Regions from separate parts of the Microbacterium paludicola genome, predicted to be linked through region 1. Evidence: predicted binding sites of a transcription regulator. Region 1 holds the regulator's gene; the other holds the start of a gene.
What was found. Region 1 encodes HrcA, which represses chaperone genes, less so after heat shock. Its sites were predicted from a motif close to TTNGCACTCGNNNNNNNCGAGTGCNAA; they were not measured.

Region 1 (11,982 bases):
CGCGCGGGGCGACGCTCTCGCACTCGCCCTCCAGCCAGGCTCCGCGGCCGTCGGTCACGGTGACCGCCTCGCCCACGCGCACGCGGCGCACGGCGGCGGCATGGTGGGCCTCCGCTCCCGTGAGCGTCAGCGTGTCGCCGGGCGCGACGGCGCCGGCCGTCTCGTCGATGAAGTGAAGGGCCACGGCGGATCAGCCCTGCCGGAAGCGGTCGCGCAGCTTCGAGAACAGGCCCTGATGGAACTCCGCCAGTCGCGGCGCTGGCGCCTTTGTGCGCTTCGCGAGCTCCTCGACCAGCGCGCGCTCCTTGGCGTCGAGCCGCGTCGGGGTGACCACGTGCACGCCGACCCGCAGGTCGCCGCGCTGGCCCGAACGCAGCCCGGTGATGCCGCGGTCCTTGATGGTCAGCACGTCGCCGCCCTGCACGCCGGGGCGCAGTTCGAGGTCGACGGGCCCGTCGAGCGCCTCGATCGTCGTGGTCGAGCCCAGGATCGCGTCGGTCATCGAGACCTCGAGCGTCGCGAGCAGGTCGTCGCCGTCGCGGCTGAACACCGGGTGCGGCGTGACCTGCACCTCGATGTAGAGGTCGCCGTTCGGGCCGCCCGCGGGGCCGACCTCGCCCGAGCCGGGCAGCTGCAGCCGCAGGCCCGACTCGACGCCGGCGGGGATGTCGACCGACACGGTGCGACGCGAACGCACGCGGCCCTGACCGCCGCACGTCGGGCACGGGTGCGGGATCGTCGTGCCGTACCCCTGGCAGGCACCGCAGGGCTGGGAGGTGACGACGTTGCCGAGAAGGCTGCGCACCTGGCGCTGCACGTGACCGGAGCCGCCGCAGATCTCGCAGCGCTCGGGGCCGGTGCCGGGCTGGCAGCACGAGCCGTTGCACGTCTCGCACAGCACTGCCGTGTCGACCTCGAGGTCGCGGTGGGCGCCGAAGACGACGTCGCCGAGCTCGAGCGTGACGCGCACGAGCGCATCCTGGCCCCGCTCACGGCGGGAGCGCGGGCGACCACCGCGGCCGCCGCCTCCCGCGCCGAAGAAGGTCTCGAAGATGTCGCTGAAGCCGCCGAAGCCGCCCGCCCCGCCGAACATGCTGTCGTCGCCGCCCATGTCGTAGCGGCGACGCTTCTCGTCATCGCTCAGCACCTCGTAGGCGTGGGTGACGAGCTTGAACTTCTCGGCCGCGTCCTCGCTGGGATTCACGTCGGGGTGAAGCTGGCGCGCCAGCTTGCGATAGGCCTTCTTGATCTCGTCGGAGCTCGCCTCGCGCGACACTCCGAGCACCTCGTAGTGGTCAGCCACAGTCCGCCTCTCGGGGGTCGCGCACCCGCGCGGCCCCGCACTTTCGATGGATCGCGCTCGGGCGATCCCGGTTGATCGATGCCGCTTACCGGCGGTTCTCGTCCTCGTCGAGCAGCCTGGTGAGGTACCGCGCCACGGCGCGAGCCGCCGCCAGGTTGCTCGGGTAGTCCATCCGCGTGGGGCCCATCAGCCCCACGCGTGCCCGGCCGACGCCGGCGTCGTAGTCGCTGGTGATGACGGAGGCCTCCGTCAGCCCGAACGCGTCGTTCTCGCGTCCGATGCTGGCCGAGAGACCCTTCTCATCCGCCGCCATCTCCGACATCAGCCGCAGCAGGGTCACCTGCTCCTCGATCGCCTGGAGGAGCGGATGGATGCTGCCGCGGAAGTCCTGCTCGCGCTTGGCGAGCGTCGCCGCGCCGGCCATCACGAGGCGGTCCTGCCGGAACTCGTCGAGCTCCTCCCCGGCGACGGCGGCGATCGTGAGGAGCGCCTCGTCGAGCCGCGCGCGGTCGGCGGGCGCGGATGCGCGCAGCTCCTCGATCCGCTCGGAACCGGATCGCACCGAGCGTCCGGTGATGAGCGAAGCGAGCTGCGCGCGAAGCAGGGCCACATCCTGCTCGTCGACGCCGCTCGGGGTCGCCGTCAGCCGCTGCGACACGCGTCCCGTGTCGGTCACGATGATGACGAGCATCCGGAACTCGTCCAACCGCACGAGTTCGACGTGGGTCACGTTCGCCGAGGCGAACGACGGGTACTGGACGAGCGCGACCTGGCCGGTGAGCTGCGTGAGCAGGCGCACGGTGCGGGCCAGCAGGTCATCGAGGTCGGCCGGATCCTGCAGGAAGGTCGAGATCGCCGCGCGCTGCGCCGTGGAGAGCGGTCGCAGCTCGGCGAGGTGGTCGACGAAGACCCGGTAGCCCTTGTCGGTGGGCACCCGGCCGGACGAGGTGTGCGGAGCGGTGATCAGCTCCTCGTCCTCGAGCAGCGCCATGTCGTTGCGGATGGTCGCGGCCGACACCCCGAAGGCGTGGCGTTCGACGATCGACTTGCTGCCGACAGGTTCGTGCGTGTCGACGTAGTCCTGCACGATCGCGCGCAGGACCTGCAGTCCGCGGTCCGTGACCATGGGCACCTCCCCGTCGCGCTTGGCACTCACTCGTTCTGAGTGCCAATTCTAGCGAGGTTCGGCGTCGCGTCGCTGAGCAGGCGAGGCGAGTCGAAACGGCCTGGACTGCCCGGATCAGCAGTCGCCCAGACATTGCGCGTTTCGACTCCCTCGCTTCGCTCGGTCGCTCAACGACCGGAGGGTGCCATCACTCCGTTCCCTCGCTTCGCTCGGTCGCTCAACGACCGGAGGGTGCCATCACTCCGTGAGCGCGCGCACGACGGCGTCGGCGAGGAGACGCCCGCGCAGGGTGAGCACAACGCGCCCGCGGATGGCCGCCGCGCCATCCACGAGACCGTCGGCCACGAGTCCGGCGACATTGCGCCGGGCGTCGGCTCCGAGGGACTCGACAGCGAGCCCCTCGCGGATCCGGCTCTCGAGCAGCACACGCTCGAGCGCGCGGGCATCGGCGTCCGGTGTCTCGCGTCCGGCCGCGGGCGACTCGCCGAGCGCCAGGCGCTGGGCGTACGCGGCGGGATGCTTCACGTTCCACCAGCGCAGGCCGCCCACGTGGCTGTGCGCGCCCGGGCCGAACCCCCACCAGTCGGAGCTGCGCCAGTACGCGAGGTTGTGCCGCGAGCGGTGGCGCTCGCCGCGCGCCCAGTTGCTGACCTCGTACCACTCGAAGCCCGCGGCGCCCAGCTTCGCGTCGGCCAGCTCGTACATGTCGGCCTGCAGATCGTCGTCCGGCGCGGGCACCTCACCGCGCTTGATCTGGCGGGCGAGCTTCGTGCCGTCCTCGATGATCAGCGCGTAGGCCGAGATGTGGTCGGACTCGAGCGCGAGGGCGGCGTCCAGCGAGGCCTCCCAGTCGGCGAGGGTCTCCCCCGGCGCGCCGTAGATGAGGTCGACGCTGACGTCCAGCCCCGCGTCCCGCGCGTCGTCCACCGCCGTGCGCACGTTCGACGGCGTGTGCGTGCGATCGAGCGCCGCGAGCACATGCGGCACCGACGACTGCATCCCGATCGACATGCGGTTCACACCGGATGCCGCGAGCTCGCGCACGACGGCGGGTGTCACCGTGTCGGGGTTCGCCTCCACCGTGACCTCGGCGCCGTCCGCGAGGCCGAACGCGTCGCGCACGCCGTCGAGCATCCGCCCCAGATCGCCCGCGGGCAGCAGGGTCGGCGTGCCGCCGCCGAAGAACACGGTGCGCGCCGGGCGCAGCGCGCCCGCGTCCGCCAGCACCTCGCGGCCGAGCGCGATCTCGCGCAGCAGCGTGTCGGCGTACTCGTCCTGGCGCGCCCCGCGCAGCTCGCTCGACGTGTACGTGTTGAAGTCGCAGTAACCGCAGCGCACGCGGCAGAACGGCACGTGCAGATACACGCCGAAGTCGACATCCGGATCGATCAGGATCCCGTCGGGCAGGCGTCCGTCGGCCGGGGCCGGATCGCCGAGGGGCAGCGGGCCGGCCATCAGCGGCCCGTCACGAACCCGGCGTGGCGAACAGCGGGGAGATCGCGCGCAGGTACCCGGCGAACAGCGCCCGGCGGCGACGGCGCACGAAGCCCTTGAACATCCGGTACAGCAGCCCCACGCCGCGGTCGAACGCCTTCACTGTGCACCACACCTCATCGTTGTCGCGCCACTCGACCATAAACGACTCCTCGCCGCTGACCATCGACCCGCCGACGGTGCCGAGGGCGAAGCCGACGCGGCGCGCCTCCTCGATCACGAAGATGACCCGCAGCTCGGCGTCGGCGCGCATCCCGTTGACGCGGCCGTGCACGCGAAGCGTCGTTCCGGGGCCCGCGTACGGAGTGCCCTCGGCGTCGTAGCGCTGGTCGCTCTCGAGCTTGGAGGGAGCCACCGGGTTGCCCTCGCCGTCGAAGCTCACTCCCGAATAGGCCGGTCCCGGCGCCGGGCGCACGTCCGTGACCTTCAGGCCCGCGCCCTTCAGCGCACCCCACGACAGCAGGGCGTCGCCCGCCGTGCGGAAACGCTCCTCGCCGCTGCCGATGCGCCACGAATCCGCAGCCGGGATGCTGTGCTCCGGCGGGTACTGGAGCAGGTCGTTCGCCTGGGTGGCGCCGACGGCCGCATAGTCGACCGTCTCGTCCTGGAAGGTGCCGCGACGCATGTGATCCACCCTACGTGCCGAGCCTGAGCGGCTACTTCGCCTTCGCCTCGACGTCGCCCGACAGCGCCGCGATGAACGCGTTCTGGGGCACCTCGACGCGACCGATGGTCTTCATGCGCTTCTTGCCCTCCTTCTGCTTCTCGAGCAGCTTGCGCTTGCGGCTGATGTCACCGCCGTAGCACTTGGCGAGCACGTCCTTGCGCATCGCGCGGATGTTCTCGCGCGCGATGATCCGCGCGCCGATCGCCGCCTGGATGGGCACCTCGAACTGCTGGCGAGGGATGAGCTTGCGCAGGCGCTCGGTCATCGTCGTGCCGTACGCGTAGGCCTTCTCACGGTGGACGATCGCGCTGAACGCGTCGACGCGGTCGCCCTGCAGCAGGATGTCGACCTTCACGAGGTCGGCCTCCTGTCGGCCGGCGGGCTCGTAGTCGAGGCTCGCGTAGCCCTGCGTGCGGCTCTTGAGCTGGTCGAAGAAGTCGAACACGATCTCGCCGAGCGGCATCGTGTACTTCAGCTCGACGCGCTCCTCCGAGAGGTAGTCCATGCCGAGCAGCGTGCCGCGACGCGTCTGGCAGAGGTCCATGATCGTGCCGACGTAGTCCTTCGGCGCGAGGATCGAGGCCTTCACGATGGGCTCGGTGACGGCGTTGATCTTGCCGTCGGGGTACTCGCTCGGGTTGGTGACGACGATCGTCTCGCCCGTCTCGGTCGTGACCTCGTAGATCACGCTCGGAGCGGTGGTGATCAGGTCGAGGCCGAACTCGCGCTCGAGGCGCTCGGTGATGATCTCGAGGTGAAGCAGGCCGAGGAACCCGCAGCGGAAGCCGAAGCCCAGCGCGACCGAGGTCTCGGGCTCGTACGCGAGCGAGGCATCCGACAGCTTCAGCTTGTCGAGGGCGTCGCGCAGATCCGGGTAGTCACTCGCGTCGATCGGATACAGACCCGAGTACACCATCGGCTTCGGATCGACGTAGCCGGCCAGAGCGTCGCTCGCGGGCGTGCGCGCGTTCGTGACGGTGTCGCCGACCTTCGACTGGCGCACGTCCTTCACACCCGTGATGAGGTAGCCCACCTCGCCCACGCCGAGGCCCTTCGACGGCACCGGCTCGGGCGCCGACACGCCGATCTCCAGAAGCTCATGCGTCGCCTTGGTCGACATCATCTGCACGCGCTCGCGCGGCGACAGCGATCCGTCGATCATTCGCACGTAGGTGATGACGCCGCGGTACGCGTCGTACACGGAGTCGAAGATCATTGCGCGGGCCGGCGCATCGGCGTCGCCCTTCGGGGCCGGGATCTCGCGCACGAGGCGGTCGAGCAGCTCCTCGACGCCCTGCCCGGTCTTGCCGGACACGCGCAGCACGTCGTCGGGGCTGCCGCCGATCAGGTCGGCGAGCTCCTTGGCGAAGCGATCGGGATCGGCCGCGGGAAGGTCGATCTTGTTCAGCACCGGGATGATCGTCAGATCGTTCTCGAGCGCGAGGTACAGGTTCGCGAGCGTCTGGGCCTCGATGCCCTGTGCCGCATCGACGAGCAGGATGGCGCCCTCGCAGGCAGCAAGCGAGCGCGAGACCTCGTAGGTGAAGTCGACGTGACCCGGGGTGTCGATCATGTTCAGCGCGACCGTCACGTCCGGTCCCTGAGCCTGCCGAAGGGTCCACGGCATGCGCACCGCCTGCGACTTGATCGTGATGCCGCGCTCGCGCTCGATGTCCATCCGGTCGAGGTACTGCGCCCGCATGTCCCGGTCGGAGACCACGCCGGTGATCTGCAGCATTCGGTCGGCCAGGGTGGACTTGCCGTGGTCGATGTGGGCGATGATGCAGAAGTTGCGGATGCGCTCGGGGGGCGTCGCGGCGGGCTCGAGCGGAGTAGAGGCGCGGGGTGACATGTCCGTTCGATTCTACGGTCCCCCTCCCGCTTCTCCTTCCCGCCTCTCCCATGGGGCAGAACGCCCACTTGCGATACACCCGCGCCTGCGTGCACCATGCAGGTTGCACGGCGATAGCGCTTGTGTTGCATGTTTTTCACGGCGAGAGCACAGATAGGTAACGCTTTTCGCACCGGTGAGTGCCTTCGATGGTGAGGGCGCAGCCGCGGGGTAGAGTCCCGGTCAACGTCTGTTACGAAAGAAGTCCTACGCCTTGATCCGTTTTATGCTGCGCCGCACTGCGGGCTGGCTGCTGATGATCGTGGCGGTGACCAATCTGACGTACTTCCTCGCCTGGGGTTATCTCGACCCTCGCGCGAACTACGTCGGCCGCCGCCCTCCCCTGACCGAAGAGCAGATCGTCGGTCTGCTGCGCCCGCGCAATCTCGACGACAAGATCCCGCTCATCGAGCGCTGGTGGGGCTGGTTCAGCGGCATCCTGCTGCGCTGGGACTGGGGCGTCAGCCCCGTCGGGCAATCGGTCAACGAGCAGGTCGCCTACCGCATGTGGGTATCCGCCGAGCTGATGCTCGGCGCGACGATCCTGCTGACGCTCGTCGGCATCGGCCTCGGCGTGTACACCGCCTCGCGTCAGTACAAGACCGCGGATCGCGTCTGGCAGGGCGTCTCGATCGTCACGATGAACATCCCCGTCGTCGTCGGTGCGCTCGCCATCGTGCTGCTGGCGATCGCCCTCAACGACGCGGTCGGCACCCGCATCTTCTACGTGACCGGAGCCGCGTCGCTCGGGGTCAGTGGTTTCTTCCCCGTGCTCCTCGACACGCTGCAGCATCTCGTTCTTCCCACGCTCGCGCTCGTGCTCACGGGGTACGCGCAGTACCACTTCCTGCAGCGCTCGCTGCTTCTGGACAACATCAAGACCGACTACGTGCGCATGGCACGGGCGAAGGGCCTGACGAAGTCGCAGGCCGTCCGCCGGCACGCTCTCCGCACCTCGCTGATCCCCGTCGCGACCCAGGTGGCGTTCTCGATCCCCGCGATCTTCACCGGCGCGATCCTGACCGAGCGGATCTTCGCGTGGGAGGGCATGGGCAAGTACTTCCTCGACACGATCACGAACAACGACATTCACGGTGTCGTCGCCGTCGCGGCCTTTAGCGCCGTGTTCACGGCGGTCGGCGCGGTGCTCTCCGATGTCGCCGTCGTGGTCCTCGATCCTCGAGTGCGGGTGAGCTGACATGAGCGTGACGAACAGTCTGATCGATCCCCTCGAGCACGGCGACAACCCGCCGCCGTCCGACACCGAGCTGCGCGCGCCGGGCCGCAAGCGCATGTCGAAGTGGGAGCTCTACGGCCGCCGCTTCGCGCGCAACCGCGGCGCCCTCGTCGGCCTGGTCATCTTCGCCGTGCTCGTGCTGTTCGCGGTCATCGGACCGCTGTTCCAGCAGTACGACCACATCGAGCTCGACTTCCTGTCGCTCAGCGACCCGCCCAGCGCCGAGCACTGGTTCGGCACCAACGGCTCGGGCAACGACGTGTACGCGATGGTCGTCGTGGGCCTGCAGCGGTCGCTCATGATCGCCCTGGTCGTCTCGATCGGCACGACCGTCCTGTCGGCCGTGATCGGCGCGGCGGCCGCGTACTTCCGCGGCACGGTCGAGCGCGTCACGCTGCTCATCATCCACTTCCTCATGGTCACGCCGACGTTCCTGATCCTCGCGATGATCTCGAACGACGCCGGCGGCGACTGGCGCGTGATCTCGCTCGTCATGATCCTCACGGGCTGGTTCTTCTCCGCCCGGGTGATCTGGACCCTGTCGCTGTCCATCCGCGAGCGCGAGTACGTGCAGGCGGCGCGCTACATGGGCGTCAAGGGCTTCACGATCGTGCTGCGCCACATGCTGCCGAACATCGGGTCGCTGCTCGTGATCAACTTCACGCTCGGCGTGGTCACGGCCGTGCTGACCGAGACCGGCCTGTCGTTCATCGGCTTCGGCGTGAAGCTGCCGGACGTCTCGCTCGGCTCGCTGATCGGCATCGGCGCGAACAGCGTCTCGAGCGCACCGTGGCTGTTTTATTTCCCGGCCGGCGCCCTGACGCTGCTGACCGTCTCGATGGCGCTCGTCGCCGACGGCCTGCGCGACGCGCTCGACCCGACCTCGGCGGCGGGAGGCCGCGCATGACAATCGCAGACACCACACTCCCGAGCGCCACGTCCAAGCCGGTGCTGACCGTCCGTGACCTCACCGTGAGCTTCCCGTCGGAGGCCGGTCGCGTCGACGCCGTGCGCGGCGTCTCCTTCGACCTGCTCCCCGGGCGCACTCTCGGCATCGTCGGCGAGTCCGGATCCGGCAAGTCGGTGACGTCGCTCGCCGTCATGGGCCTGCTCGACGACAATGCGCGCATCGGCGGATCGATCCAGTTCGACGGCGAGGAGCTGCTCGGCAAGAGCGACGCCCAGCTGTCGAAGCTGCGCGGCAACGGCATCGCCATGATCTTCCAGGACCCGCTGACCTCGCTGACGCCCGTCTTCACGATCGGCGACCAGATCATCGAGGCCCTCACCGTGCACGACGGTCGCATGTCGCGCCAGGCGGCGACGGCGCGCGCCATCGAGCTGCTGCGCCTCGTGGGGATCCCGAACCCCGAGAACCGCCTGAAGGCGTTCCCGCACGAGTTCTCCGGCGGAATGCGTCAGCGCGTCGTCATCGCGATCGCGATGGCGAACCGCCCGAAGCTGATCATCGCGGATGAGCCGACAACGGCCCTCGACGTGACGATCCAGGCGCAGATCCTCGAGCTGATCAAGACCGCGCAGCGCGAGACCGGAGCCGCGGTGATCATGATCACTCACGACATGGGTGTCGTCGCCAACATCGCCGACGACGTGCTCGTGATGTACGCAGGCAAGCCCATCGAGCAGTCCCCCGTCGACGAGCTGTTCGCCGACACCCGCATGCCGTACTCGATCGGTCTGCTGGGCGCGATCCCGCGCGTGGACAAGGCCGAGAAGCAGCCGCTGGTGCCGATCAAGGGCAACCCGCCGCTGCTCGTGAATCTGCCCGACGCCTGCCCGTTCGCCGACCGGTGCCCGATCGCCGTGGACGCGTGTCGCAGGAAGGAGCCCGAGCTGCTTCCCGTCGGCGGCAAGGAAGACCACCGGGCGGCATGCATCCGGGCAGAGGAGATCCGCGCCGGCTTCATCGACGGCCACCCCGTCTACCCCGTGCCGGAGATCCCCACCTCCGAGCTCGTGCGCACGCCCCGCGAGGAGCGTCCGGCCACACTCGAGGTCGAGAACCTCTCGAAGACCTTCCCGCTCACGCGCGGAGCCTTCTTCAAGCGCAGGATCGGCGACGTGCATGCCGTCAAGAACGTCTCCTTCGACGTCCGCGAGGGCGAGTGCATGGCGATCGTCGGCGAGTCGGGCTCCGGCAAGACGACGACGCTGCTGCAGATCATGGACCTCGCCGCCCAGCAGGACGGCGACATCCGCATCAACGGCGTCAGCGTCGCCGATGTGAAGTCGGGCCGCGCCGAGCGCGATCTGCGCCGCGACATCCAGATCGTCTTCCAGGATCCGATGGGCGCACTCGACCCCCGCATGACGGTCTTCGATATCATCGCCGAGCCGCTGCGCACCATCGGCGAGCCGAAGAGCCGCATCGAGTCGCGTGTCGACGAGCTCATGGACCTCGTGGGCCTGAACCCGGCGCACAGCGACCGGTTCCCCACCGCCTTCTCGGGCGGTCAGCGACAGCGCATCGGCATCGCGCGTGCGCTCGCGACGAATCCCAAGGTCGTCGTGCTGGACGAGCCGGTGTCGGCGCTCGACGTCTCCATCCAGGCGGGCGTCATCAATCTTCTCGACGAGCTCAAGGTCAGACTCGGGCTCTCGTATCTGTTCGTCGCGCACGACCTGTCGGTCGTGCGTCACATCGCCGATCGTGTCGCGGTGATGTACCTCGGAAGCTTCGTCGAGCACGGCGACGTGGATGAGGTGTTCGACAACCCGCAGCATCCGTACACGCAGGCGCTGCTGTCGGCGATCCCCGTTCCCGATCCTCAGAAGGAACGGACCCGTGAGCGCATCGTGCTCACGGGCGATCTGCCGAGCCCGACCGAGCAGCCGAAGGGCTGCCCGTTCGTCAGCCGCTGCCCGCTGTACAAGACGCTCGGAGACGCGGAGCGAACCCGGTGCGAGACAGAGGTTCCGCCTCTCACCGGTCGCGAGGGGGTCCACGTGAACGCCTGCCACTACCGCTGACGTCCCACACTGCCCGACTCACAACTCAACAGTCCCCACCATTCCAGTGACGCCCACCGGGCGTCGAAAGGAGCACCAGAATGAAGCTGCAGCACAAGCTGCTGGGCGTCGTCGCCACTGGCGGCGCGCTCGCTCTGACCCTCGCCGGCTGCGCCGGCGGCGGCAACGGCAACGGCAACGACGGAGCCGGCGAAGAGGCGCCGCAGACGATCGAGGGGGCGGACTACAACCCGCAGCCGCGCGAGAACCTCGAGCAGGGCGGCGAGGTGGTCTTCCCGATCTCCGAGATCACCCCGCAGATGAACGTGAACCACTCGGACGGCTCGGTCGACACGGCGACGATCTGGGAGTGGTACAACCCCCAGACGATCCTGATGTCTCCCGAGGGCGAGGCATCGGCCAACCCCAACTACCTCACCGGCTGGGAGGCCGAGGAGGTCGACGGCAAGACGGTCGTGACGTTCACCATCAACCCCGAGGCGAAGTTCAACGACGGCACGCCGTTCACGTGGGAGTCGTACAAGGTCACGTGGGAGGCGAACCGCTCGTCCGAGGAGGGCTACCTCCCCAACTCGACCGATGGCTACTCGCTGATCGAGTCGGTCGAGCAGGGCGACGACGAGTACCAGGCCGTCGTCACGTTCTCGCAGGTCTACCCCTGGTGGCAGGGCCTGTTCTGGCACCCGCTGCACCCCGCTGTGAACAGCCCCGAGCTCTTCAACGAGGGCTACCTCGAGGAGCCGAACGCCGACTGGGGTGCCGGCCCCTACAAGATCGAGGAGTTCGACAAGAACGGCGGGACCATCTCGTTCGTGCCGAACGAGAACTGGTGGGGCGACGAGCCGCTGCTCGACAAGGTCACGTTCCGCGTGCTCGAGCCGGTCGCAGCCGTCAACGCCTTCCAGAACGGCGAGACGAACTACGTCGACAACCTCTCGGCCGACAACCTCGAGCAGCTCAAGGACGTCGAGGGTGCGGTCACCTACCGCGCCCAGCGCACGGCCACGAACCTGCTTCAGATCAACGCCGAGCGCGAGCAGTTCGCCGATCTCGAGGTCCGCGAGGCGATGTTCAAGGCGATCGACCGCGAGCAGATCAAGGAGGTCGTCTGGGACGGCCTCGGTTACACCGAGGAGCCCGTCGGCTCGCTGAACCTGTTCCCGTTCCAGGAGGGCTACGTCGACGCCCTTTCCGAGGCCGGGTACGAGTTCAACGTCGAGGACGCGAACGCGATCCTGGACGAGGCCGGATGGACGCTGAACGGCGACGTCCG
Region 2 (11,982 bases), on a different contig from region 1:
GTAGGTGAGTCCGACGAAGCCGAACGGATCGTAGTCAGTCATGGCGTTCTCCCGCTTGGAGCGATTTGGGATCGCAGCGATCTTTGTGAGCTCGTTTCGCGGGAGGGGCAGGGTATGCCATCCTCCCCCGTATACGGATTCTAAGGCTTCGGGGCCTGGAGATATTCCGGGTGCAGATCGCTCGAGGAGGAGCGGACTGCGATAGGCAGAATGCTCACGTCAACGCTCCGGGACGCGCCGGAAACGAACCCGACACATTAGGGTCTTACCTTTGAACGACCCGTTCATGCACCTCGGTGCGGCGCAACCCCACCCGCCGCCCGCGGACCGGAGGATCAATGAACCCCAGAATCGCCTACCCGAGGCGTATCCGAGCCGGCGTGATCGTCGCTCTTGCGACCTTCCTCGCCGCGCTCTTCGCCTCGCTGCTGCTGCCCACGGCGGCGCACGCGGCCGAGGGCGACCCCTTCACCGTGAGCGGCAACGTGCAGCTCGACGGGGATCCGCTCGAGGGCGTCTCCCTGACGATCGACGGTCCCGGCGGCGCGCAGGAGGTCGAGACGAACGAGGAGGGACGCTGGTCCGTGAAGGTGCCCGAGAAGGGCGTCGAGTACACGGTCACGCTCCACGAGGACACCCTTCCCGAGGGCATCGCCGTCATCGAGGACGCGGACGAGGACGGTGCGGCCAACGTCACCACGGCGGAGATGGGCGCGGGCGGTCGCCTGGCGGTCAACTTCTTCATCGGCGAGGGCGAGCGCAACGTCACGAGCTTCTTCGACCAGTTCCTGCAGCGGCTCTTCATCGGCCTGAACTTCGGACTGATGCTCGGCCTCGCGGCCGTGGGCCTGTCGCTCGTGTTCGGCACGACCGGCATCTCGAACTTCGCACACGCCGAGATGGTGACCTTCGGGGCCATCGCCGCCCTGTTCCTGGTCGGCCCGGCGAGCCTCGCCCTGCCCGTCTGGGTCGGGATCCCGGCGGCGATCATCCTGAGCGCCCTGCTCGGCCTCGCCCTGGATGCGGCGATCTGGCGACCACTGCGGCGCAAGGGCGTCGGCGCGGTGCAGCTGATGATCCTCTCGATCGGCCTCTCGCTCGCGCTGCGGTACGTCTTCCAGTACTCCATCGGCGGCGGCACGCAGCAGCTGCCGCCCATGGTGCCGACCGTGTCGATCCCGCTGTTCGGCGCGGTGTCGACCACGCTCAACGACCTCGTCTCGATGGGCATCTCGCTCGTCGTCATCATCGGCTTCGCGATCTGGCTGACGAAGAGCCGCCTCGGCAAGGCGACCCGCGCGATCTCCGACAACCCGTCGCTTGCCGCGGCGAGCGGTATCGACGTCGACCATGTCGTGCGCGTCGTCTGGATCATCTCCGGCGCGCTCGCCGGCCTCGCGGGCATCCTGTACGCCTACTACCGCCCGGGCATCCGGTGGGACATGGGCGCGCAGGTGCTGCTGCTCGTCTTCGCGGCGGTGACGCTCGGCGGTCTCGGCACCGCCTTCGGCGCTCTCGTCGGCGCGATCGTCATCGGCCTCCTCGTCGAGGTGTCGAGCCTCTGGATCCCCGCCGACCTGCGATACGCAGGCGCGCTCGTGGTCCTGATCATCATCCTTCTGGTCCGGCCGCAGGGCATCCTCGGCCGCCGCGAGCGAATCGGATAAGGGCCGCTCATGAACTGGTCTCAGATCTTCGACAACACACTGTCCTCGATCCTCAGCCCCGCGACGATGGCCTACGCCCTCGCCGCACTCGGCCTGGCGGTGCACTTCGGCTTCGGCGGCCTGCTGAACATGGGCGTGGCGGGATTCATGGCCCTGGGCGCCTATGGCTACGCGATCTCGATTCTGACGTTCGGCTTCCCGTGGTGGCTCGCCGCGCTCGTCGGCCTCGTCGCCGCGGCGATCTTCGCGCTGATCCTCGGCATCCCGACGCTGCGGCTGCGCGGCGACTACCTCGCCATCGCGACCATCGCGGCCGCCGAGGTGCTGCGGCTGTTCTTCCTCACGACCGCGTTCGATTCGGTGACCGGATCGGCCGACGGCCTGGCCGGCTACCACGCCAGCTTCCGCGAGATGAACCCCATCCCGGAGGGCACCTACGGCTTCGGCCCGTGGACCTACAACGAGACGCAGTGGTGGGTGCGCATCATGGGCCTGCTGACGCTCGCGTTCGCCGCCCTCGTCGTCTGGATGCTCACGCGCAGCCCCTGGGGCCGCGTGATGAAGGGCATCCGTGAGGACGAGGACGCGATCCGCTCACTGGGCAAGAACGTCTTCTCCTACAAGATGCAGTCGCTCGTGCTGGGCGGCGTGATCATGGCCGCCGGCGGCATCGTCTACGCGCTGCCGTCCGCCGTGAACCCCGGCGTCTACGTCACGTCGCTGACGTTCTTCGTCTGGACGGCTCTGCTGCTCGGCGGCGCCGCGACGGTCTTCGGCCCGCTGCTCGGCTCGCTGATCTTCTGGCTCGTGCAGACCTTCCTCACCAACCTCCTGCCGGCGCTCGCCAAGGCCGGCATCCTCCCCTTTATGACCGACAGCCAGGCAGGAACACTGCACTACATCCTGGTCGGCGTCGCGCTCATGCTGCTCGTCGTCTTCATGCCGCAGGGCATCCTCGGCGACAAGAAGGAGCTGACCTTTGTCCGATGACCGCAACCCCATGACAGCGCCCGTGCAGCGGCCGAAGACGACCGGCCTGCACGTGGGCGAGGCCAATCCGGGCGTGAAGAAGGTCGACCCGATCATCGTGGCCGACAACGTCACCCGCACGTTCGGCGGCCTCACGGCCGTGGACGTCGAGCACCTCGAGATCCCCCGCAACGCCATCACGGCCCTCATCGGCCCGAACGGCGCGGGCAAGACCACTCTGTTCAACCTGCTGACGGGCTTCGACAAGCCCAACACCGGCACGTGGTCCTACGACGGCAAGGACCTCGCCCACGTCCCCGCGCACAAGGTCGCCCGCCTGGGCCTCGTCCGCACGTTCCAGCTCACCAAGGCCCTCGGCCGCCTCAGCGTCATGGACAACATGAAGCTCGGCCGCCCCGGCCAGGTCGGCGAGCGCTTCTGGCAGGGCCTGATCCCCGCCCTGTGGCGGAAGCAGGATCAGGAGATCGAGGCGCAGGCCGACGAGCTGCTCGCGAAGTTCAAGCTCGATGCGAAGCGCGAGGACCTCGCAGCAGGACTGTCGGGCGGCCAGAAGAAGCTGCTCGAGATGGCGCGGGCCCTGATGTCGAACCCGACGCTCGTCATGCTCGACGAGCCGATGGCCGGCGTCAACCCGGCCCTCACGCAGTCGCTGCTCGATCACATCCTGGATCTCAAGGAAGAGGGCATGACCGTGCTCTTCGTCGAGCACGATATGCACATGGTGCGCCACATCGCCGACTGGGTCGTGGTGATGGCGGAGGGCAAGGTCGTCGCCGAGGGCGCGCCTGACGAGGTCATGAAGAACCCCGCGGTGATCGACGCCTACCTGGGCGCTCACCAGGAGCTCGACCTCGGCGTCGTGACGGGTCGTATCGCGGTCGTCGATGCCGATCCCACCACCGACGCCGCGGCCTCGGCCGCCGTCGATCTCGCGGTCATCGAGGCCGAGGCGTCCGCCGAGCTCGGCAAGGAGGAGAGCAAGTGAGCGAGCAGACCGCAACAGCGCCCCAGGGCGCCGAGACGCAGGGCGATCCCTTGGTCTTCGTCGATGACGTGCACGCGGGCTACCTGCCGGGAGTGAACATCCTGAACGGTGCGACCCTGACCGCCCACAGGGGCGAGCTGATCGGGATCATCGGCCCGAACGGCGCCGGCAAGTCGACGCTGCTGAAGGCGATCTTCGGCCAGGTGAAGATCCGCGGCGGGCGCATCACGCTCGGCGGCGAGGACATCACCGGGCTCAAGGCCGACAAGCTGGTCGCCAAGGGCGTTGGTTTCATCCCGCAGACGAACAACGTCTTCCCCTCGCTCACCATCGAGGAGAACCTGCAGATGGGCACCTTCCAGAAGCCGAAGCTGTTCGCCGAGCGGGTCGACTTCGTGATGGGCATCTTCCCCGACCTCGCCAAGGGCGGCGGCCTGAAGAAGCGCGCGGGCGGCCTCTCGGGCGGTGAGCGCCAGATGGTGGCGATGGGACGAGCACTGATGATGGACCCGAAGGTCCTGCTGCTCGATGAGCCGTCCGCGGGCCTCTCGCCGGTGCGTCAGGATGAGGCGTTCCTGCGGGTCTCGGAGATCAACAAAGCGGGCGTGACCTGCATCATGGTCGAGCAGAACGCTCGCCGCTGCCTGCAGATCTGCGACCGCGGCTATGTGCTCGACCAGGGCCGCGATGCCTACACCGGAACAGGTCGAGAGCTGCTGAAGGACCCGAAGGTCACCGAGCTCTACCTCGGCACGCTCGGCGCCTGACCCGCATTGCGAGAGCCCCGGCCCGTCAGGGCCGGGGCTCTTGCGTTGCCGTCGTCGGCTCGCGGGTGCGCAGGCCGCCTCGTGCGGAAAGCGGGAAGCGCCCCGCCTCCTGAGGGAGGCGGGGCGCTTCGCGGGTGAGGGGTCAGCCCTCGTACGGCACGTACTTGTTGTCGGCGCCGTACTCGTAGATGTTGATCATGCCCTCGGTCGGGTCGCCCACCTCGTCGAACGTGACCGGGCTCGAGGCACCGTCGTAGTCGGCGACACCGCCGCCGAGGATGATGTCGGCGCAGTCGGCGAACGACGTGCACTTCTCACCCTCGCCCGAACCGCCCGAGACCTCGACCAGCTTCTCGGCGATGTCGGCCGGCTCGGTCGACTGCGCTGCCAGCGACGCGAGCGCGATCAGGTTGACCGCGTCGAACGACTCCGGCGCGTAGGTGTAGTCGGACAGCGCCTCGGTGCCAGACTCCTCGACGAAGGCGTTCAGGCCGTCGACGAACTCCTGCACCTGGTCCGGCGTGGGGCCGGGGTAGGTGCCCTTGGCTCCTTCGAGCAGACCGGCGGGGAAGTCCTTGTCGTAGGCGGCCATGTTGCCGTCGACGAGGAAGAGGTTCTCGGCGTCGAAGCCCTTCTCGATGAGGCTCGGCAGGATCGTCTTCGCCTCGTCGAACGAGATCACGGTGATGGCGTCGGGGTCCTCGGCCAGCACAGCGGCGATCTGCGAGTCGAACGACGTGTCGCCCGGGTTGAAGGTCTCGCTGGCGACGACCTCGCCGCCGGCTCCCTCGAACGCCTCGGTGATGTACTTCGCCAGGCCGGTGCCATAGGCGTCGTTCAGCACGATGAGTCCGAGCGTCTGGTGGCCCAGCTCGCCGAGGAAGTTGCCGTGCACCTCACCCTGCAGCACGTCGGAAGGCGCGGTGCGGAAGTAGAGACCGTTGTCGTCGTACGTGGTGAACGCGTCCGACGTGTTGGCGGGGGAGAACTGGATGACCCCCGCGCCGACGACCTGGTCGATGAACTGCAGCGAGACGCCCGACGAGGCCGCGCCGATGATGGCCGCGGGGTCCTCGCTGAGCAGGCGCGGGATCTCCGACTCGTACTTCTTGTTGTCGAGGTCACCCGAGTCACCGTGGACGACATCGAGCTCCAGGCCCGTCTCCTCGGTGTACTCGTTGATGAGCGACTGCGCGTAGTTCACGCCCTGGATCTCGGGCGGGCCGAGGAACGCGAGCGAACCGGTGACGGGCAGCGCGGTGGCGATCTTCAGCGAGAGATCGCCGCCGGGCTCAGCCGGGCCCGCCGAGGGGTCCTCGGTGGCTGTGCCGCCGCCGCCGGTGGCGCAGCCCGCAAGGGTCAGAGCTGCGGCACCCGTGAGGGCAAGGGCGCCGATCAGCTTCCGGGATCGAACCATGGTGGTTCCGTCCTTTCGTCAGGACCCGCGGATGAGGGACTGGTGACTGCACGCCCAGGGAGCGTTCAGACGGCCGCGGGTAATGGACGGAATCTACCTCCGATTTGTTTCCGCAGTGTTTTACACAGCCCATCTGAGCAGACTGTGATGTCTTTCGGGATCAAATCGTTACCAGAGTTGTCACCTTGCGGTGCAACCTGACTTCCGGCGGTCGATCCGGCGCCTCAGAGCCCTCCGTCGATCACCACCGGCGCCGTCCGAGGGCGCCTGCTGTGGCGGATCTGATCGATCGTCAGCAGGATGCACGCGACCCAGACCATCGCGAAGCCGATCCAGCGGGATGCGGGCATCGGCTCGTGGAGGATGGCGACGCCGACGATGAACTGCAGGATGGGGCCCGCGAACTGCAGCATCCCCATGGTGGCGAGCGGCACGCGGCTCGATCCGGCGGCGAAAAGCAGCAGCGGAATCGCGGTGACGGCTCCCGCTGACAGCAGCAGGATCGTGTGCCACGTTCCCGCGGTGCCGAGCGTGATCCCGGTGGTCGCGGCGATGATGCCGAGCTGCGCGATCGCGATCGGCGCCAGCCACAGCGTCTCCAGGGCGAGGCCGCTGATCGCGTCGACCGTGCCGCCGACCTGCTTCTTCACGAGGCCGTAGACGCCGAAGGAGGCGGTCAGCGCGAGCGCGTACCAGGGCACGCGACCGTAGGCGACGATGATCAGGATGACCGCGACGGCCGCGACGCCGATCGCCGTCCACTGCAGGACGCGCACCTTCTCGTGCAGCACCAGCACCGCCAGCAGCACGGTGGTGATCGGGTTGATGAAGTAGCCGAGGCTCGCCTCGAGCACCTGATCGCTCTGCGTCGCGATGACGAAGACCTGCCAGTTGACGTAGATGAGCACGCCGGCGAGCCCCATCAGCAATGCCAGCCGCGGGCGCCGCAGCACCGCGACGAAGCGCGCCCAGCCGCGGGTGACGGTCAGCAGCAGGGCGCAGAACACGAGCGACAGCACGACGCGCCAGGCGACGACCTCCCACGAGCCCGTGGGGGCGAGCGCCACGAAGTACAGCGGCAGGATTCCCCAGAGCACGTAGGCCCCGAGCGCGTACAGGGTGCCGGCGGTCTCTCCGTCGCCCTTTGCGCGGACGGGTGCGGGAAGAACGGGAGTTGCGCGGCTCACCGAGTCAGCCTATGTCCCACGTGGGACACGCGGCCGCGGCGTCACTGCCATCCTTCGCACGTTGACTGCCATCCGCACCCCGCGCGGAGCGGCGCGGAGCTGCAGGCACAAGGCGCCCACCGGAGCACCCCACGTGGGAGCGAAGCGACCGCGCCGCGGATGCGGCCAACCAGCGCGCCCCGGATGAAGCGAAGCGACAGCCCATCGATCGCGAGCGCCGGCGCGGAGCGTCGGCGGGAGCGATCGATCCTGATCACCGGCCGCTGTGCCCCTGTGGGAGCGAAGCGACCGCGCCGCGGATGCGGCCAACCAGCGCGCTACGGATGGAGCGAAGCGACAGCCAATCGATCGCGAGTCCCGGCGCGAAGCGTCGGGCGAGTGATCGATCAGCGCGCGGCATAAGAAAGAGGCCCGGATCCGAAGATCCGGGCCTCTCGAAGAACTGCGGTGCGTCTCAGCGGACCACGACGGCGAGGACGTCGCGCGCCGAGAGAACGAGGAACTCGTCGGCGCCGAACTTCACCTCGGTGCCGCCGTACTTGCTGTAGAGCACGCGGTCGCCGACCGCGACGTCGAGCGGAACGCGGTTGCCGTTGTCGTCGATGCGACCCGGGCCCACCGCGACGACCTCACCCTCCTGGGGCTTCTCCTTCGCGGTGTCGGGGATGACGAGACCACTCGCGGTGGTCTGCTCGGCCTCGACCTGCTTGATGACGATGCGGTCCTCGAGCGGCTTGATGGAAACCGACACGGTGTACCTCTTCTTTCCTGTGCTTCGTACGGGAAGACTGTTTCGCACTCTCCCCCGGAGAGTGCTAACTGCAAGTGTAGGAGGCTCGCTGGCACTCATGCAACGCGAGTGCCAGCACTGGGTCGCGCGGCGGCGCGCCTACGCTGGACGGATGGATTCCGCTGAGCTCGATGCGCTGCTGACCCGGGAGGGGCTGGCGCTGCTCGAGTCGCTCGGCGCCACGGAATCAGCCGACGACGTCGCCCGCACCGTGTCGCGTCTGCGCGCCGCCGGGCACTCCCCCGAGCTGGTGTCGGCGGTGGTCGGGCAGGCCCGCCTCCGCGAGCGCGCGGTCGCGAAGTTCGGCGAGTTCGCGTCGCGCATGCTGTTCACCCGCGCGGGCCTCGAGCAGGCGACGCGGATGAGCGTGTCCGCCCATCACGCGCACCGGATGCGCGGGGCGCGGATCGACCGGGTCGCCGACCTCGGCTGCGGCATCGGCGGCGACTCGCTCGCGTTCGCCGCGGTGGGTCTTGGCGTGCTCGCCGTCGACGCGGATCCCGTCACCGCTGCCCTCGCCGCGTACAACCTGGCGCCGTTCGGTGACGACGTCGCGGTACGGTCGGCGCTCGCGCAGGATGTCGATCTCGCCGACGTGGACGCCGTCTGGCTCGATCCGGCCCGCCGCACGGCCGGACATGGCGAGACCGCGCGCGTGGCGGCATCCGACTACTCCCCTCCCCTCGACTGGGTGTTCGACCTCGCCACGCGCCTGCCGGCGGGTGTGAAGCTCGGGCCCGGCCACGACCGCGAGGCGCTGCCCGCGGGCGACGGCGTCGAGACCCAGTGGATCAGCGTGGACGGCTCGACCGTCGAGCTGGTCGTGTGGACCGGATCGCTCGCGCGGCCGGGCGTGGGACGGTCGGCGCTTGTGCTGCGCGGCGAGACCGCGCACGAGCTCACCGCGTCGGCCGACACTCCGGATGAGGACGTCCGCGAGCTGTCGGCGTTCATCCACGAGCCGGAGGGCGCGATCATCCGGGCGCGGCTCGTCGGCGAGGTCGCCCGCGCGCTCGAGGCGGGACCGATCGCGCCGGGGATCGCCTACCTCACGGGGGATGCGCCGGCAACGAGCCCGTTCGTGTCGTCGTTCCGGGTGCGCGAGACGCTGCCCGCCGATCCGAAGCCGCTGGCGAAGGCGTTGCGCGCCCGCGGCATCGGCACGCTCGAGATCAAGAAGCGCGGCGTCGACATCGACCCGGCTGCTCTACGCAAGCGCCTCGCGCTGAAGGGCCCGGAGTCCGCCACGCTGCTGCTCACCCGGGTCGGCGGCAAGCGCCTGGCGATCCTCGCGGATCGCGTCCCGAGGGTCTGATCCAGCCCCGTCCTCGCTCGTTGAGCGACGAGCGCAGGGCAGCTGCCACAGGGACGTCACACCGTTTCGACTCGCTTCGCTCGCTCAACGACCGGGAAGCTCGACAAGCGCAGCCCCGCCCCCCTCGCTCGTTGAGCGACGAGCGCAGCGAGGAGTCGAAACGCCGCAAACCCGCCCAGGGCAGCAGCCGCCGGGACGTCACGCCGTTTCGACTCGCTTCGCTCGCTCAACGACCGAGAAGGTCGACAAGCACAGCCCACCCCACCGGTCGTTGAGCGACGAGCGCAGCGAGGAGTCGAAACGCCGCAAACCCGCCCAGGGCAGCAGCCGCCGGGACGTCACCCCGTTTCGACTCGCTTCGCTCGCTCAACGACCGAGAAGGTCGACAAGCACAGCCCACCCCCTCGCTCGTTGAGCGACGAGCGCAGCGAGGAGTCGAAACGCCCCAGACCCGCCCGGGGCAGCAGCCGCCGGGACGTCACACCGTTTCGACTTGCTTCGCTCGCTCAACGACCGAGAAGGTCGACAAGCACAGCCCACCCCCTCGCTCGTTGAGCGACGAGCGCAGCGAGGAGTCGAAACGCCCCAGACCCGCCCGGGGCCGCAGCCACCGGGAAGCTCGACCGACGCGGCTCAGCGCACGGCGAGCTCGGCCGCCGCCTGCATCCCCCAGGCGATCCAGCACAGGCAACACGCGACGGCACCGATCCCGAGCCCGAGGCCCCACCAGGCCAGTTCGGGCTGCGCGCGGCGGGCGAGGAGCGCGATGACGGCGAGCAGGATCGCCAGGATCGCCACGGGCAGCGCCCATGCGCCGAACCACGACAGGCTGAGTGCGATCATCGCCACGCCCAGCGCCCAGGTGGCGAGGCGTCCGCGCGATCGGCGCCTGGGCACCGCCTGCGTCGGCACCGAGACCCCGCCGCTGTCGCCGGCCACGACCCGCGCGGGGCGCACCGAGTTCGCCGAGGCGCGCTCCTCGACCGGGTGCACCGCGGTCGGATCCGTCATGTTCACGCCACTCGCTCGTCCGATGCGGCGCTCATCGCCCCCGCGACCTGGATCCGCGTCACCGGGAGGGTGGAGTCGGCGCCGAACTCGAGGGTGGACGGGGTGCGTCCCTCGGCGATCAGCTCGGCGGCGAGCGCGGCGATCATCGCGCCGTTGTCGGTGCAGAGGCTGAGCGGCGGGATCCGCACGGTCACGCCGGCGGCCTCGGCGCGCGCGATCGCCACATCGCGGAGGCGCTTGTTGGCGATCACGCCCCCGCCGAGCAGCAGTCGCGGCACACCATGCTGGGCGCACGCGTCGAGCGCCTTGGTGACGAGCACGTCGACCACCGCCTCGCGGAAGGACGCGGCGACATCCGCGACGGGAACGGGCTCGCCCGCTGCCTCGCGCTGCTCGATCCACCGGGCGACGGCCGTCTTCAGACCCGAGAACGAGAAGTCGTAGCGGTGCTTTGCCATGTCGCTCGCACGCGACAGGCCACGGGGGAAGCGGATCGCCGCCGGATCGCCGTCCGCCGCCGCGCGGTCGATCTCGGGGCCACCGGGATACGGCAGGCCGAGGATGCGCGCGACCTTGTCGAACGCCTCGCCTGCGGCGTCGTCCATCGTCTCGCCGAGGAGCTCGACGTCGCCGGTCAGGTCGCGCACGAGCAGCAGCGAGGTGTGCCCGCCCGAGACGAGCAGGGCGACCGTCGGGTACTCGAGCGGCGGAGCATCCGGATCCAGGATGTCGGCGGCGATGTGCCCGACGAGGTGGTTGACGGCATAAAGGGGCGTGCCCAGCGACACGGCGAGTGCCTTCGCAGCGCCGATCCCGACCATGAGGGCGCCGGCGAGCCCGGGGCCGCTGGTGACCGCGACGGCGTCGACATCCTGCAGCGTCACGCCGGCCTCGGCGACGGCGCGCTCGATCGCGGGCTGCAGCGCCTCGAGGTGCGCGCGGGCGGCGACCTCTGGCACAACACCGCCGTAGCGGGCGTGCTCGTCCATGCTGCTGGCGATCGTGTTGCTGAGCAGGATGTTCCGCTCGCCGGGCGCCGACCGGCCGCGGACGATCCCGATGCCGGTCTCGTCGCAGCTCGTCTCGATCCCGAGGATCAGGGGGTTCGACTGGCTCATGTGCAGGCTCCTGCGTCGGCGGGGCTCGGGTGGCGCGCGGCGACCCAGGCCTCGAGGTCGAGCCGCATCACGACGGCGTCGACGCCATCGGGCTGGTAATAGCGGGGGCGGCGACCGAGCTCGGTGAAACCCTCGGTGGCGTAGAGCGCCTGCGCGACGGGATTGTCGGCGCGGACGTCGAGGAACACCTCGCGCACACGCAGGCGCGCGGCCTCCTCGAGCAGCGTGTGCAGCAGCGCGCGACCGCGACCGCGACCGCGCGCGGACTCCGCGACGGCGATGGTCTGCACGTCTGCGTCGCGCGATCCGGGGAGGGTGCGCAGGCCGGCGTACCCCACGACGCGTCCCGCGAGCTCGTCCACGACGTAGTGGGTGTGGTCGGCGGAGAGCTCCTCGCGCATCATCGGCTCCGACCAGGCATCGGTCGGGAACGATGCGCGCTCGAGCGCCATGATCGCGCCGAGGTCGGCGAGGGTGGCGGGGCGGATGCTCACGCGCTCACCCGCTTCGGGGCGTGCCCGACGGTCACGTCCGGCGAGCGGAGGTACAGCGGCTCGGTCTCGGCGAGCTCGCCCGAGGGGGTCCACCCCGAGGCGAGCATGAGTGCCGCGGCGCGCCCGACGTCGGAGCCGCGGATGGCCGCGGCGCGGACGATCCGGGATCCGGACGTCAGCTCGTCCGTCTCGAAATCCGCGGTCTGCGGGCGCAGCTCGGGTCCGGCGATCCGGCGCGGCA

Region 2: a site for HrcA is predicted at 7,853-7,879, ahead of groES (co-chaperone GroES). Genes of this name have one in related genera too.

What each region holds. Positions count from the first base shown of each region.
Region 1 covers NZ_BAAANG010000019.1:75,759-87,740, reverse strand. The annotation lists gene ABD161_RS10045 (16S rRNA (uracil(1498)-N(3))-methyltransferase) at 1-184, opposite strand, end outside; gene dnaJ (molecular chaperone DnaJ) at 191-1,303, opposite strand; gene hrcA (heat-inducible transcriptional repressor HrcA) at 1,389-2,429, opposite strand; gene hemW (radical SAM family heme chaperone HemW) at 2,667-3,884, opposite strand; gene ABD161_RS10025 (DUF1990 domain-containing protein) at 3,895-4,548, opposite strand; gene lepA (translation elongation factor 4) at 4,580-6,442, opposite strand; gene ABD161_RS10015 (ABC transporter permease) at 6,708-7,679, shown strand; gene ABD161_RS10010 (ABC transporter permease) at 7,681-8,625, shown strand; gene ABD161_RS10005 (ABC transporter ATP-binding protein) at 8,622-10,709, shown strand; gene ABD161_RS10000 (ABC transporter family substrate-binding protein) at 10,790-11,982, shown strand, end outside.
Region 2 covers NZ_BAAANG010000035.1:175,903-187,884, forward strand. The annotation lists gene guaB (IMP dehydrogenase) at 1-42, opposite strand, end outside; gene ABD161_RS14205 (branched-chain amino acid ABC transporter permease) at 381-1,667, shown strand; gene ABD161_RS14210 (branched-chain amino acid ABC transporter permease) at 1,677-2,657, shown strand; gene ABD161_RS14215 (ABC transporter ATP-binding protein) at 2,668-3,642, shown strand; gene ABD161_RS14220 (ABC transporter ATP-binding protein) at 3,693-4,409, shown strand; gene ABD161_RS14225 (ABC transporter substrate-binding protein) at 4,552-5,826, opposite strand; gene rarD (EamA family transporter RarD) at 6,051-7,013, opposite strand; gene groES (co-chaperone GroES) at 7,468-7,764, opposite strand; gene ABD161_RS14240 (class I SAM-dependent methyltransferase) at 7,916-9,118, shown strand; gene ABD161_RS14245 (hypothetical protein) at 9,752-10,129, opposite strand; gene tsaD (tRNA (adenosine(37)-N6)-threonylcarbamoyltransferase complex transferase subunit TsaD) at 10,132-11,247, opposite strand; gene rimI (ribosomal protein S18-alanine N-acetyltransferase) at 11,244-11,741, opposite strand; gene tsaB (tRNA (adenosine(37)-N6)-threonylcarbamoyltransferase complex dimerization subunit type 1 TsaB) at 11,738-11,982, opposite strand, start outside.